2 regions of the Mesorhizobium sp. WSM3868 genome follow, and region 2 is predicted to be linked to the other one. Evidence: predicted binding sites of a transcription regulator. Region 2 holds the regulator's gene; the other holds the start of a gene.
The links. The regulator HrcA, encoded in region 2, represses chaperone genes, less so after heat shock. The targets are predictions, from matches to a motif close to GTTAGCACTCNCNNNNNGNGAGTGCTAAC.
Positions count from the first base shown of each region.

Region 1: groES (co-chaperone GroES) is a predicted target of HrcA. The motif match lies at 4,235-4,263, and genes of this name have one in related genera.

Region 1 is NZ_NSGB01000030.1:1,201-8,619, reverse strand. Features, by position in the region: gene htpG (molecular chaperone HtpG) at 1-1,822, opposite strand, end outside; gene groL (chaperonin GroEL) at 2,094-3,722, opposite strand; gene groES (co-chaperone GroES) at 3,775-4,089, opposite strand; gene CK221_RS28625 (Hsp20 family protein) at 4,438-4,914, shown strand; gene CK221_RS28620 (Hsp20/alpha crystallin family protein) at 4,999-5,508, shown strand; gene CK221_RS28615 (hypothetical protein) at 5,887-7,314, shown strand; gene CK221_RS28610 (hypothetical protein) at 7,357-7,419, opposite strand, start outside.
Region 2 is NZ_NSGB01000002.1:116,005-123,423, forward strand. Features, by position in the region: gene CK221_RS03765 (hypothetical protein) at 1-159, shown strand, start outside; partial or broken gene CK221_RS03770 (low molecular weight protein tyrosine phosphatase family protein) at 246-568, opposite strand; gene hemW (radical SAM family heme chaperone HemW) at 565-1,743, opposite strand; gene rdgB (RdgB/HAM1 family non-canonical purine NTP pyrophosphatase) at 1,740-2,417, opposite strand; gene CK221_RS03785 (VOC family protein) at 2,417-2,827, opposite strand; gene rph (ribonuclease PH) at 2,904-3,620, opposite strand; gene hrcA (heat-inducible transcriptional repressor HrcA) at 3,787-4,869, shown strand; gene CK221_RS03800 (hypothetical protein) at 4,901-5,098, shown strand; gene CK221_RS03805 (sorbosone dehydrogenase family protein) at 5,206-6,555, shown strand; gene CK221_RS03810 (LysE family translocator) at 6,668-7,285, shown strand.

The DNA.
Region 1 (7,419 bases), on a different contig from region 2:
TGTCGCCGTCCAGCACGCGCGCCTCGTCGTAAAGCAGATGCGCGGCGTCTTCCTTGAAAGCGCGCTCGCCGTCGCCGAGCTTCGCCAGCGCCGTGACGCGCTCGTGCCGCGGGTTGATCTCGAGGATCGGCTTGGCCGCCTTGTCGAGGCGGCCGGCGGCGTTGAGCAGCCGCTCGAACTGGCGGTCGGGACCGTGCTCCGGTGCGACCAGGCAGACCGCGCTTTCGGTCAGGCGGTCGGAGGCCTTCACGTCCGAGAGCTCGTCTCCCAGCGCCGTCTTCACGAAGGCCAGGAAGGTCGCGATTTCGGACGAGATTTCGGCATCCGGCTTGGACGCGGTGTCGAGCAGCGGGATCTCCGACAGTTCGGCCGCGCCCTGCGTCACCGATTTGAACGGCTTGCCGTCGAATTCCGGCGCCATCGTCGTCCAGAAACTGTCGACCGGATCGGTCAAAAGCAGCACTTCGATGCCGCGCGCCCGGAACCCTTCGAGCTGCGGCGAGACCTCGAGTCGGGCGCGGTCTTCCCCGGCCATGAAGAAGATCGCCTTCTGCCCTTCCTTCATCGCGGCGACATAATCGGCCAGGCTGCGCAGCGTCTCGCCGGAAGCGGTCGAGCGGAAGCGGGCGAGCTTCAGCAGCTGCTCGCGCCGCTCGTAGTCCTCGTAGATGCCTTCCTTGAGCACGACGCCGAAATTCTCCCAGATCTTGGCGTAGGCCTCGGCATCGTTATCGGCGAGTTTGCCAAGATCGCCGAGGACGCGGTTGGTGACACCCTTGCGGATCGCGGCGGGCAGCGGGTTTTCCTGGATCATCTCGCGCGAGACGTTGAGCGGCAGATCGGCGGAATCGACCAGGCCGCGCACGAAGCGCAGATAGCGCGGCAACACGTCGGCATCGTCGGTGATGAAGACGCGCCGCACGTAGAGCTTCATACGACCCTTGCGGTCCTGGTCGAAGAGATCGAACGGACGCGAGCCCGGCACGAAGGCAAGCGCGCTGTATTCGTGCCGACCCTCGGCGCGGAAGTGGATGGTGGCGGCCGGCTCGTCATACTGGCCGGCGATGCTGCGGTAGAAGTCGGTATATTCCTCGGGCTTTATGTCACTCTTCGGCCTCACCCATAGCGCCGTGCCGTCGGCGATATCGCGCGGCTCGGCGCCCGGCTTCTCAACAAGCGTGATCGGCACCGGCACGTGGCCGGACTGCGACTTCGCCAGCCCTTCGAGCCGGTAAGGCGTGGTGTAGGAACTCGCATCGTCCATCAGATGCAGCACGACGCGCGTGCCGCGCCTGGGAGCTGCCGCAAGCGGCACGGGAGCGATCTCGTAGGTGCCCTTGCCGTCGGAAGACCAGCGCCAGGCTTCCTCGCTGCCGGCCTGCCGGCTGATGACATCGACATGATCGGCCACCATGAAAGCGGAGTAGAAGCCGACGCCGAACTGGCCGATGAGTTGCGAGTCCTCAGTCGCCTTGCCGGCCTCGACGCGCTCGATGAAGGCACGGGTGCCGGAGCGTGCGATGGTGCCCAGAGCCTCGGCCATCTCCTCGCGGCCCATGCCGATGCCGTTGTCCTCGACGGCAAGCTGCTTGTTGTCGGGGTCGGCCGAAATGGTGATGCGCGGCTTTGCGTCCTCGCCCAGCAGTTCGGGGCGGGTGATCGCTTCGAATCGCAGCTTCTCGCACGCGTCCGCGCCGTTGGAGATCAGCTCGCGCAGGAAGACGTCCCGGTCCGAATAGACCGAATGCACCATCATGTGCAGCAGCCGCGAGACATCCGCCTCGAATGTCCTGGTTTCCGTCGTCTTGGTATCCGTCGTCATTCAGAATCTTCCCACATAGTAACTCTGGCCCGTCGCGCCGCGGCGTGTCGAACCTGCCGATCTCCGCCGATGAGGGGAGATGTCCGACAGGACAAAGGGGGCGCGTCCCGCCAGCCGATCTGTCGCGGAGTGCTTTCTCGCTTTTCCGGTTCTTGTCAATTCAGAAGGGTGCCGTTTCCCTCGCGCTCCCTTTTGCCCTAACGACCAATCTCCCCCGATTGGACCCTGTCGGGGGAGATTGGCTGTGTCGGCGCCGCGCCTCCCCAGCGTCCTAGAAGTCCATGCCGGCGCCGGCGGGCATGGCGGGTGCCGCTTCCTTCTTCGGCTTCTCGGCGACCATCGCCTCGGTGGTGACGAGCAGGCCGGCGATCGAGGCTGCATCCTGCAGCGCGGTGCGCACGACCTTGGCCGGATCGATGACGCCCTGGCTGAAAAGATCGCCATACTCGCCGGTCTGGGCGTTCCAGCCATAGGCGAAATCGGTCTTCTCGCGCAGCTTGCCGACGATGATCGAGCCTTCCGCCCCGCTGTTCTCGGCGATCTGACGCGCCGGCGCCTCGATGGCGCGCCGCACGATGTCGACGCCGTATCTCTGGTCGGGGTTGTCGGCAGCCACCGCGTCGAGCGCATTGGCGGCCCTGAGCAGCGCCACGCCGCCGCCCGGAAGAATGCCTTCCTCGACCGCCGCGCGCGTCGCATGCATGGCATCGTCGACGCGGTCCTTGCGCTCCCTGACCTCGACCTCCGTCGAACCGCCGACGCGGATCACAGCCACGCCGCCGGCGAGCTTGGCCAGACGCTCCTGCAGCTTCTCGCGATCGTAGTCCGAGGTGGTCTCCTCGATTTGCGACTTGATCTGCGCGACGCGGCCCTGGATCTCCTCCTTCTTGCCGGCGCCATCGACGATCGTGGTGTTCTCCTTCTCGACCACCACTTTCTTGGTGCGGCCGAGCATCTCCAGCGTGACGTTCTCAAGCTTGATGCCGAGATCCTCGCTGATAGCGGTGCCGCCGGTGAGGATGGCGATGTCCTCCAGCATGGCCTTGCGGCGGTCGCCGAAGCCCGGAGCCTTGACGGCCGCAACCTTCAGGCCGCCGCGCAGCTTGTTGACCACCAGCGTCGCGAGCGCCTCGCCCTCGACATCCTCCGCGATGATGAGCAGGGGCTTCGCCGACTGAACCACCGCCTCCAGAACCGGCAGCAGCGCCTGCAGGTTGGAAAGCTTCTTCTCGTGGATCAGCACATAGGGCTCTTCGAGCTCGACGCGCATCTTATCCTGATTGGTGATGAAGTAAGGCGAGAGATAACCGCGATCGAACTGCATGCCTTCGACCACTTCCAGCTCGGTGTCGGCGGTCTTGGCTTCCTCGACGGTGATGACGCCCTCGTTGCCGACCTTCTGCATCGCCTCAGCAAGGAAACGGCCGATCTCGGCATCACCATTGGCCGAAATCGTGCCGACCTGGGCGATCTCGTCATTTCTGGTCACCTTGCGGGCGTTGGTCTTCAACTCCTGAACAATAGCCTCGACGGCTTTGTCGATGCCGCGCTTCAGATCCATGGGGTTCATGCCGGCGGCAACGGCCTTGGCACCTTCCCTGACGATGGCCTGGGCGAGAACGGTCGCGGTGGTCGTGCCGTCGCCGGCGATATCGCTGGTTTTCGAGGCGACCTCGCGCACCATCTGCGCGCCCATGTTCTCGAACTTGTCCTCGAGCTCGATCTCCTTGGCGACAGTGACGCCGTCCTTGGTGATGCGCGGAGCGCCGAACGACTTGTCGATGACGACATTGCGGCCCTTAGGGCCGAGGGTGACTTTCACCGCGTCGGCGAGAATATTGACGCCGCGCAACATGCGGTCGCGGGCGTCGGAATGGAATTTCACTTCCTTGGCAGCCATTGGAACACTCCTTCAGCAGGCAGCTTTCATTCACCGGATCGGGTGGGCCGGTTCAAGCCGCTTTTCCCAACGCCGATGTCTGCTCGACCACACCCATCACGTCGCTTTCCTTCATGATGAGCAGGTCTTCACCGTTGAGCTTGATCTCGGTGCCGGACCACTTGCCGAACAGGATGCGGTCGCCGACTTTGACGTCGAGGGGAATGAGCTTGCCGCTCTCGTCGCGCGCGCCGGAACCGACGGCGATGATCTCGCCTTCCTGCGGCTTCTCCTTCGCCGTGTCCGGGATGATGATGCCGCCGGCCGTCTTCTCCTCGGCCTCAACGCGGCGGACCAGAACGCGGTCATGCAATGGATGGAACTTCATATCGTTCTCCTTCGGGACAAACAGATTTTGAGAGGTTCCTCCACTCCGGACCGGAAGGACCGGAGCGGGGCTCGCGATCCTTTTCGGCCTCGCGCATGTGGATTTGGTTTTGCACGCGCCGGTTTCAAGAGGCCGCAAGAAATTTTTTGGCACTCGCAACAGCCGAGTGCTAGCGCCGTGAAAACAAAGGTAATTATGCAGCTTTGACGGGCACGTCCCGGACCCCTTGACGGCAAAGGAATCAATTCCCAAATCGAACCTGCCGGCGCCTGAAGTGGCCGGCAAGGTCAAGGAGCGCCGCTGCCTTGGCGCTCCTCGTATCTATGTTGCTCAATGGAGGATGTAGCTATGAGAACCAGTTTCGACTTTTCTCCCCTGTTCCGGTCGAGCATCGGCTTCGATCGAATGCTGAACGCGCTCGAGACCGCAAGCCGCATCGAAACCGCTGACAACTGGCCGCCCTACGATATCGCCAAGAGCGGCGAGGACGACTACCGCATCACCATGGCCCTGGCAGGCTTCAGCCAGGACGAACTGGCCATTACCCAGGAGCAGAACATGCTGATGGTTTCTGGCCAAAAGGCAGGCGAGGATAACGGCGAGTACCTGCATCGCGGCATTGCCGGCCGCGCATTCCAGCGTCGCTTCGAGCTTGCCGATCACGTCAAGGTCGTCGATGCGAGCCTCGTCAACGGCCTGCTGACAATCGACCTCAAACGCGAGATCCCGGAAGAAATGAAGCCGCGCCGGATCGAGATCACGGCGGACAAATCATCGCCAAAGGCCGCGACAAAGAAAATCGAGGCCGACAACAAGGCGGCCTGAGCCTTCTCGCCGCGCTTTGCGCCAAGCGCCGGGTGATGTTCCCGGCGCTTCCTTGTCTTCCGGATGAACAGAAAGGAGGAAAAAATGAGTGTTCGTGATCTGATTCCCTGGGGCCGAAACAATGGCAACCAGGTTCCAAGTGTCTTCCGCGACGGCGAACGCGATCCTTTCCTGTCGCTGCATCGCGAGGTGAATCGGCTGTTCGACGACGTCTTCCGGGGTTTCGGTTCCGGCTTGCCATCCCTAGGCGGCGTATCAGCCTTTGGTGCCGGCTGGCCGAGCGTTGAGATCTCCGACAACGAGAAGGAGATCAAGGTGGCGGCCGAAGTCCCGGGCCTGGACGAGAAGGACATCGAGGTGCTGCTTGATGATGGCGTGCTGACGCTGAAGGGTGAAAAGCGCTCCGAGACGGAGGACAAGGAGCGGCAGTTCTCCGAGCGCGTCTATGGCCGCTTCGAGCGTCGCATCCCGCTGGGCTACGAGATCGAAGAAGACAAGATCGATGCCCGCTTCAAGAACGGCGTGCTGACGGTAATGCTGCCCAAGACCGCGAAGGCGCAGTCGCAGGCCAAGCGTATCGAAATCAAGAGCTGATGTCTCAGTGCAGGGGTTGGACCGACCGGTCCGGCCCCTGCGGCATGACGGAACTCTCGTGGCTAGATGGAACGGCCAACGCTGGCGTGGGTGCTGGCTGGAGCGTGGAACGGCTCCCTTTCCAAACGAGTGATCCGCTCGCAGCGGGCGCAAGAGGCTCGCTTGCGGCTCGATGACGTGCGGCCGACGCAGGCCATTCTAACCGTTTACCGCGCTGAGCGCAGATGCCGCTGACGGAACACCGCGCAAGCCTCTGGAAATCCGCGATAACCTTAATTCCTTCCTTCTTTTGGTCAGGCTTCCCGTACGGAACGTTAAGGGCTAGATTAGCAATTCGTTAAGTAATACGGCGGGTGTGAGCGTAAGAGGTGTGCCGTTATGAATTTCAAATCCCTGATCAAACGGGCCGAGGACGTAGACAAGGAATTTCAAGAGCTCCAGTCGGATCTGGCAGAGGCTTTCGAAGAATGTCTTTCGGCTGACGAAGAGACGTCCCCGGGATACGATTCTGCCGCCGACCTGGCGGCAAGCGAGGAGGAACCGCCGGGCGAGACTCAGTCCGAGGCTTCCGCCTCCCGGCTGACGCCGCACACCCAGACACGGTTGGCCGCCTTGGAAGCCGTTTCCGGACTCTTCCGCGACGGACAGGGTCATCTGGAGGAGATCGGGTCAAGGCTGGCCGAGATCGCCACAGCGCACCACATGACGCGCGATATCCTGAACGCCCTGCATCGCGATGCGCTGCGCGCCAATGAGCTGGAGCTGGAGAACGCCGCTCTGGGCGCCGAACACAAGGCCTTGTCGGAACAATTGCTTGACGCTACGCGCAAGCAGCGCGAACGCGACGGCGCGGCCGAGGCCTGGCAGCAGCGCGAGGCAAGTCTCGTCCAGGACAGGGAGTCGCTGCGCGAGGCGCTTGCAGCGGTACGGCTCGAAATGGTCGAGATGGGCAATGAGAGCGCCAGGCGCGAGGCGGAGTTCGGTGAGATCGTCAAGACGCTGACGGCCAAGACCGTCGAAGCCGACAGGCGCGCTGTCGAGAACAAGCTGCTGCGCGAAAAGCAGGTCGGGCTTTCGATCGAGCTGGAGCAGGCGCAAAAGCGCGAGGCCGAGGCCCGGCACAAATTCGACGAGTTCGCGGCGACCCACGCCAACGAAGCCACGCGCATTGCCGAACTTATGGCCCAGCTCGGTAGCCACGAGAAGGAGGAGGCCCGGCTGCAGAAATCGTTGGAGACGACGCAGGCCAAGCTTGCCGAGGTAACCGAAGCCGCCCGCATTGCCGAAAGCGATGGCGCGGCGGAGCTTGCGCGGAGCCGGGCGGAGCTGCGCGGCTTGCGCTCCGAAATCCAGGAGCTGCAATCGCGGCTGGAGCAGGCCTCCATCGACAAGACCGAGGCGGTCGCCGAGGCCACAGGACTGAGGGCGCAGTTGAATGACGCCGTGACCGAGCGGCAGATCGCGGAAGAGAAGCTTGCCGTTCTCAGGAACGAGAACGAATTGGACAAGAAGAATTTGTCGGTGATCAGCACCAATCTCTCGCAGCTATCGCTGCAGCAGGCGTCGGAGCAGATCCAGCTCGATATCCAGAAACAGGAATGCGAGGACCTGCGCGCCGAGGTCGAGACGCTGAATGCCCGCATCAAGGAGCTGCTGCCTTACGAGCGGCTGCACAGGGTGACGGACGCCCGGGCTCGGCAGGATGTTGTGCCCGTGACGAATGGGCATGTCACCAACGGGCATATCGTGGAGCCGGCGCGGCCCACCGCCAGGCGCCGGCGCAACATGAGGGCCGCCGCGAGCTGAGGGAAGGATGTCTAGCCAGCTCGGCGCTTCACCGCTCTGGGCCTACTTCCCGGTCATCCGGTCAGCAAGCTGCTGGGCCTCGGCAAGCAGTGCCGGGAAGGCCGG
Region 2 (7,419 bases):
CGACTCGAAAGCAAGACCGCCCGCGAGGGCATTCCTTCCCATCCGATCGCCGCCCAGCACGGGAACCGCCGCGACAAGACCGACCTGAAGCAAGGCCGCTCCGGCGACGCGCATGCGGAAAAGGATCGCGGGAAGCAGCGTCAGAAGCACGACGCCTAGAGCAGCTGCGACGCTTCGCGATCTCTCGCCTCATCCCAGGCGGAGCGAGGAGCGAAGCGCCATGCTTGGCCGTTCAACCAGGCCATTCAGCCCAGATATTTAGTGACCTTCGCCTCCAGAAGTCGCACCAGTTCCGGATCCATGAACGCATAGTTGTCCGGGATGTCGAGGCAGATCACCGTGCCCGCATCAGGCTTGACCGGAACTTCGTCTGCAGCTTGACGCGATGCGCCTTCTCCATGACGAAGATGATGTCGGCCCACGCGACCAGCTCATGCGTCAGCGGGTTGTCCGCGTCGTGATTGGTGCCGGCCGATTCGACCTCGAGGTCGCGGCGCCTGGAAAACACCTGCTCGGCGGTGGGACTGCGCAGGCGGTTCTGGCTGCAGACGAAGAGAACCTTTTTCACCGCGCGAGGTCTGCCACCACCGCATCGAGCACGATCATGCCGGCGGTCGTGGCGCGGAGGCGGGCGTTGCCGACCGGCGCCACCAGCCCCTCTTCCTGCAGCACCGACAATCGGTCGCTCGCCAGACTACGCCCGGCAAGCGTCTCGTAGCGCTGGAGGTCGATGCCTTCGGCCAGCCGCAGCCCCATCAATAGGAACTCGTCGGCTTCTTCGGCGCGCGTCAGCACCTCGCCGCCGGTGACGCCATGGCCCCTGGCTTCGACCAGGTTGGCCCAGGTCTCAGGCATCTTTTCCGCGACCGTCACGGTACGGCGGCCGTTCTCGACGAAGCGGCCATGCGCGCCGGGTCCGACGCCGACATATTCGCCGTAGCGCCAATAAGTCAGGTTGTGCCGGCTTTCCGCGCCCGGCCGCGCGTGGTTGGAGATTTCGTAGGCCGGAAGGCCGTGCGCCGCGGTCACCTCCTGCGTCAGCGCGTAGAGGTCGGCGGCATGGTCGTTGTCGGGCAGGACGAATTTTCGCGCTGAGTGGAGTGCATGGAACGGCGTGCCCTCCTCGATCGTGAGCTGATAGAGCGACAGGTGGTCGGCGGCGTGCCCGATCGCTTCCTCAAGCTCTAAAGCCCAAGCCTCCGGCGTCTGGCCGGGCCGCGCATAGATCAGGTCGAAGGAGAGCCGCGGAAAGATTTCCCGCGCCAGCCCGATGGCGTGCAGCGCCTCCTCGACATTGTGCAGCCGACCGAGGAAGCGCAGGTCCTTGTCGTTCAGCGCCTGCACGCCGAGCGAGACGCGGTTGACGCCTGCCGCCCGATAACCGCGGAAGCGCTCCGCCTCGACCGAGGACGGGTTCGCCTCCAGCGTCACCTCGATCCCGGCAGGCACCGTCCAGTTCCTCGCTACGGCTTCCAGAACCGCTGACACCGTTTCCGGCTTCATCAGCGACGGCGTGCCGCCGCCGAGGAAGATGCTGGTCACCTCGCGCGGCCCGGTGCGGGCGCGCATGGTCTTCAGCTCCGTCTCGAAGGCACGCGCAAAACGCTCCTGGTCGACCGGCTGGTGGCGAACGTGGCTGTTGAAGTCGCAGTAAGGGCATTTGGCCGCGCAGAACGGCCAATGGATATAGACGCCGAAGCCGGGGCTGCGGTCGAGCGGCATGGTCTGGCCTGTCCCAATCATTTTGACCTGAGCCGCGCCACATCCAGCCGCGCCAAATCCAAGCGGGCCTGGGCAAACTTCTGGAAGGCGCGGGCGCGGTGCGACAGGGCTGTTGCCTGGCCGGGCTTCCAGCCATGCTTTTGCTCGGCGCTCATCTCGCCAAAAGTCTTGGCGAAGCCGTTGGGCAGGAACACCGGATCGTAGCCGAAGCCGAGCGTGCCGCGCGGCGGCCAGACCAGCGTGCCTTCGGCCTCGCCGCGGTAATATTCGGCCTCGCCATCGGGAAAGGCGAGGCAGATGACGGCGACGAAACGCCCGGTGCGCTGCGCCGGCTCGGTCGCGCCGACCTCCTGCAACGCCACTTCGGTGCGCTGCATGGCCATGCCGAAATCGCGTGTGCCGTCCGCCGTCTCGGCCCAGTTGGCTGTGTAGACGCCGGGCGCCCCGTCGAGCGCGTCGACGCAGAGCCCCGAATCGTCCGACAGCGCCGGCAGGCCGGTGGCCTTGGCCGCTGCATAGGCCTTGATATAGGCATTCTCCTCGAAGGTCGTGCCGGTCTCGTCCGGTTCCGGCAGGCCGTAATCCTTGGCCGACTTCGCCTCGAAGCCGAACGGGGCCATCAAGTCGGCGAATTCGCGCAGCTTGCCTTCATTGTGGCTGGCGACGACGATCTTTTGTCCGTTCAAAGAATGCATCAGAGACCCCAGATCCTTGGTTCGGCGAACTCGATCGAATTGCCCGAAGGGTCGCGGATATAGATCGAATGTCCGCCTTGCGGCCATTCGAAATCGCTTTCGATGGCGATGTTCTTGGCCGCCAGATGCTTGCACCATTCGGCGATCTCGGCCGCAGTCGCGGTGAAGCAAAGATGCCCTTCGCCGACCGTGCCGTGCGGCGGCACCTTCAGCTTGGCGTCGGGCGCCGGCGGAATTTTCGTCGCCTCGGCATTGAAGATGAGCAGCACGCCGTTGCCGCAGCGGAAGAAGACGTGGCGGCCTTCGACCTTGCCCAGCGGATCCAGGCCGAGGATGTCGCGGTAGAAGGCTTCGGCAGCGGTTAGGTCTGTGACGTAGAGCGCTGATTCCAGAATCGCGGAGGGAGTCACGAAGCACCCCCCTCTGCCCTGTCGGGCAGATGGCCGGCAGGCCAGAGGGGGGTGCCTAGGCTCGGCATTCGAAAACCTACGCCACCGCCATCTGCTGCAGGCTGACCAGCCGAGAAATACCCTTCTTGGCCAGTCCCATCAGTGCCGAAAACTGCTCTTCGGAGAAGGGCTCGCCTTCCGCCGTGCCCTGGATCTCGACGATGCCGCCCTTGCCGGTCATGACGAAATTGGCGTCGGTGCCGGCCGAGGAATCCTCGAGATAATCGAGATCGATGACCGGCTGTCCGTCATGGATGCCGCAGGAGATCGCCGCGACATGGTCCTTGAGCACCTTGGAAACGCTGGCCATCTGGCGCGCTTCCATCCAGCGCAGGCAATCGTATAGCGCCACCCAGCCGCCGGTGATCGAGGCGGTGCGGGTGCCGCCGTCGGCCTGGATGACGTCGCAGTCGACGGTGATCTGCTGTTCGCCCAGGGCCTGCAGGTCGACAACGGCGCGCAACGAACGACCGATCAGCCGCTGGATCTCCAGCGTGCGGCCGCCCTGCTTGCCGGCGGAAGCCTCGCGGCGCATCCGCTCGCCCGTCGAGCGCGGCAGCATGCCGTATTCGGCCGTAACCCAGCCCTTGCCGGAATTGCGCATCCAGGCCGGCACCTTTTCCTCCAGGCTCGCCGTGCACAGCACATGCGTGTCGCCGAACTTCACCAGGCACGAGCCTTCGGCATGCTTGGAGACGCCGCGCTCGAAGGAGATGGCGCGCATTTCGTCGGGCTGGCGTTTGGAGGGGCGCATTCGGCCTTCTTTCCTATGGTTTTGGATTCGTCGGCGGCTTGTAGACGCATGCGATGGATGGCGCAAAGGAAAAGGGCGCCAAGGAAACTCCGCGCACGCGAAAATGGCCCGGGTTGCGCCAGGGAGGCTTAAGTCTATATCTTTCGATAGGAGGTTTTTCGCTGGAATGAACAAGGCAGTCGATCCCGCATCGCAGCCGCCCGTGCTTCAGTCGCTCGACATGCGCTCGCGCGACATCTTCCGGCGGATTGTCGATTCCTATCTGCGCGACGGCGAGCCGGTCGGCTCGCGCAGCCTGTCGCGCATCCTGCCGTCGTCGCTGTCACCGGCCACCATCCGCAACGTGATGAGCGACCTCGAGCATCTGGGGCTGATCTACGCGCCGCATATCTCGGCCGGGCGCCTGCCGACCCAGACCGGCCTGCGCTTCTTCGTCGATGCCTTCATGGAGCTCGGCGATCTGTCGGACGACGAGCGCCGCGTCATCGAGGCGCAGGTGCGTGCCTCGGGCTCGGGCGCGACGCTGGAGCATATGCTGACAGAGGCCAGCCAGATGCTCTCCGGCATGTCGCGCGGCGCCGGCCTGGTGCTCGCCGCCAAGAACGAGGTGGCTCTGAAGCACATCGAGTTCATCCAGTTGGAACCCACCAAGGCGCTCGCCGTCCTCGTGTCGCAGAGCGGCGATGTCGAGAACCGCGTTGTCGACCTGCCGGCCGGTATCACCGTCTCGCAGCTGCACGAGGCCTCGAACTTCCTCAACGCCCATATCCGCGGCCGCACGCTGGCCGAGGCCCGGGTCGAGATCGCGCGCATCAAGGACGAGACCAGGGCGGCTCTCGACACGCTGTCGCAGGAACTGGTCGAGAAGGGCCTCGCGGTCTGGGCCGGCGCCGAAAGCGGCCTGCCGGCGCGCCTCATCGTGCGCGGCCGCGCCAATCTTCTGGAAAACGTCACCGCCCAGGCCGATCTCGAATTGCTGCGCCATCTGTTCGAGGATCTGGAAACGCAGGACGGACTGCTGCAGCTCCTCGACCTCGCCGAGGAAGGTCCGGGCGTGCGCATCTTCATCGGCTCGGAGAACAAGTTGTTTTCGCTGTCCGGTTCGTCGCTCGTGGTCGCGCCCTATCGCGACAAGGATGCGCGCGTCGTCGGCGCGCTCGGCGTCATCGGCCCGACGCGATTGAACTATGCCCGCATCGTCCCGATGGTCGACTATACGGCCCAGTTGATTTCGCGCATGCTGAGGTAGGCGAGCGGGAAACGTCGCAAGGAGGGTGGAAATGGCGCTGGAATCGTTCAAGGCCCAGATCAGCCTGCTGCTCGAGGAGATGGTGAACCAGCCGGAAGACGATCACGAGATCCAGGAGCTACTGCGCGAGAAGCTCAGGGAAATGCGCGCCATGGGCCTGCCGCTGCCGGCCGATCTGGTCGCGCTGGAAAAGCAGCTCGACGACGATCTGGATATCGAAGAGAGCTGAACTGCCGGCGCTTCCCGTCAAAATTTGCATGCCCGGCTTCTCTTTTGGAGAGCCTGGATATTCGCTGTCTGGTTGCTGATGCACGTTGGCGAATAACGGAGAACAGCATGATACGGATTGCCGGCCTTGCCGCCCTCGCCTTGCTCCTGGCCTCCGGCGCCGTCGCGCAACAGGCCGATCAGCCCTTGCTCACCGGCAAAAAGGCCTTCGGTGACTGGAAGGCCGACCGGCCCGGCGTGCGGCGCCTCATCAGGCCCGACGATCTCCCGAAGCCGAATGTCGCCGAATCCGCCTCGAACGGCGGCGGTGTCACCGATCGCCCCGAGGATGCCAAGCCAGCCCTTCCACCCGGCTTTTCGGCCGAGCTGGTGGCTTCGGGCATCAGCAGCCCGCGTGTCGTGCGCACGGCGCCGAACGGCGATCTCTTCGTCGCCGACAGCAGGGCGAACCAGGTCCGCGTCTATCGACTGGCCGAAGGCAGCGCCAAGCCCGCCGAGAAGTCGGTCTTTGCCAAAGGCCTGACCCGGCCCTACGGCATCGCCTTCTATCCGCTGGGCGACAAGCCGCAATGGGTCTATGTCGCCAACAGCAACAGCGTCGTCCGCTTTGCCTATCGCGACGGCGACCTCAAAGCTTCCGGCGAGCCCGAAACGATCGTCTCGGACATCCCGTCGAGCCATCACTGGACGCGCGACATCGCCTTTTCGCCCGACGGCAAAACGCTCTATCTCTCGGTCGGCTCGGGCTCGAATACCGCGGAGGGCATGGGAGCGAGGCCGAAGGGCGGCGTCGAAGAATGGGCGAGATCGGCACCGCTCGGCGCTACCTGGGGCGCGGAGGAAGGCCGAGCGGATGTGCTCGCTTTCGATCCTGACGGCAAGAACCGCAGGATGGTCGCCACCGGCCTGCGCAACTGCTCGGGCATGACGGTGCAGCCGGCCACGGGCGCGCTCTGGTGCGTCGTCAACGAACGCGACGAGCTCGGCGACAACGTGCCTTTCGAATATGCGACCGCCGTCAAGGAGGGAGCCTTCTATGGCTGGCCCTGGTACTACATCGGCGACAACGAGGATCCGCGCCACAAAGGCGCGCGGCCCGATCTCGCCGGCAAGGTCACGGTTCCGGACGTGCTGATCCAGGCACATTCGGCGCCGCTCAACATCGCCTTTTACGAGGGCGGCAACTTCCCGGCCGACTATAAGGGCGACGCCTTCGTCACCCTGCACGGCTCGTGGAACCGCAATGTCCGCACCGGCTACAAGGTGGTGCGGCTGAAGTTCAAGGACGGCAAGCCGACCGGCGAGTATGAGGATTTCGCCACCGGCTTCGTCATCGCGGACGATGCGGTCTGGGGCCGGCCGGTCGGTGTCGCGGTGGCGAAGGATGGATCGCTGATCCTGACCGAGGACGGCAACGGCACGATATGGCGCGTCACCTACGGCGACGGCCGGTCCTGAAGCGGCGCTGGTGCAACCGAATCCGGCCGCAAGGCAATTAACGCCGCCCCGACGCCGTGGTAGGAGGCCGCCGCTCTGGATCCCGATCTCGGGATAGCGTTGGGTTCAAACCATGACACTGACAGGATTTCTCGCCTACAGCGCCGCCCTCGGCGTCGCCGCCGCCATTCCGGGCCCCGGCGTGACGGCGCTTGTTGCCCGCGCGCTCGGCTCCGGCTTCCGTTCGTCGCTGGCTATGTCGTTCGGTCTCATGCTGGGCGACATTACCTACCTCACCGCCGTCGTGCTTGGCCTCGCCTTCGTCGCCCAGACCTTCGGCATGGTGTTTCTCGCCATCAAATGGGCGGGCGTCGCTTATCTCGCCTTCCTTGCCTGGCGCTTCTGGACGAGCGGCATCTCGCCCGAAACGGTCGAGGCGCGGAAGAGCAAGAGCGGCCTGGCGTCGAGCTTCATCGCCGGGCTGACGGTGACGCTCGGCAACCCGAAGACGATGATCTTCTATCTCGCCATCACGCCGACCATCGTCAATCTGAAGACGATCACGCCGGCCGACTACGGCATCCTCGTCGCGCTGACCGTCGTCGTGCTGTTCGTGGTGCTGGTCCCCTATCTGGCGCTGGCTGCCAAAGCGCGCTGGTTCCTGAAGTCGCCGCGCGCGCTGAAGGTGCTGAACCGCACCGCCGCCGGCTTCATGATGGGAGCGGCAGCCGCCATCGCGGCCCGTCAATAAGGCCCATTCTCAACCGGCCCCCATTTCGGGGAAAGCGTCCCCAAAACGGGCCGATCCAAAAAATGCATTTCCGGCGCGGGGAGGTTTTCAGCAATCGCCCCACTCGGAAATTTTGGGCGAGCAGCCTATCTTGC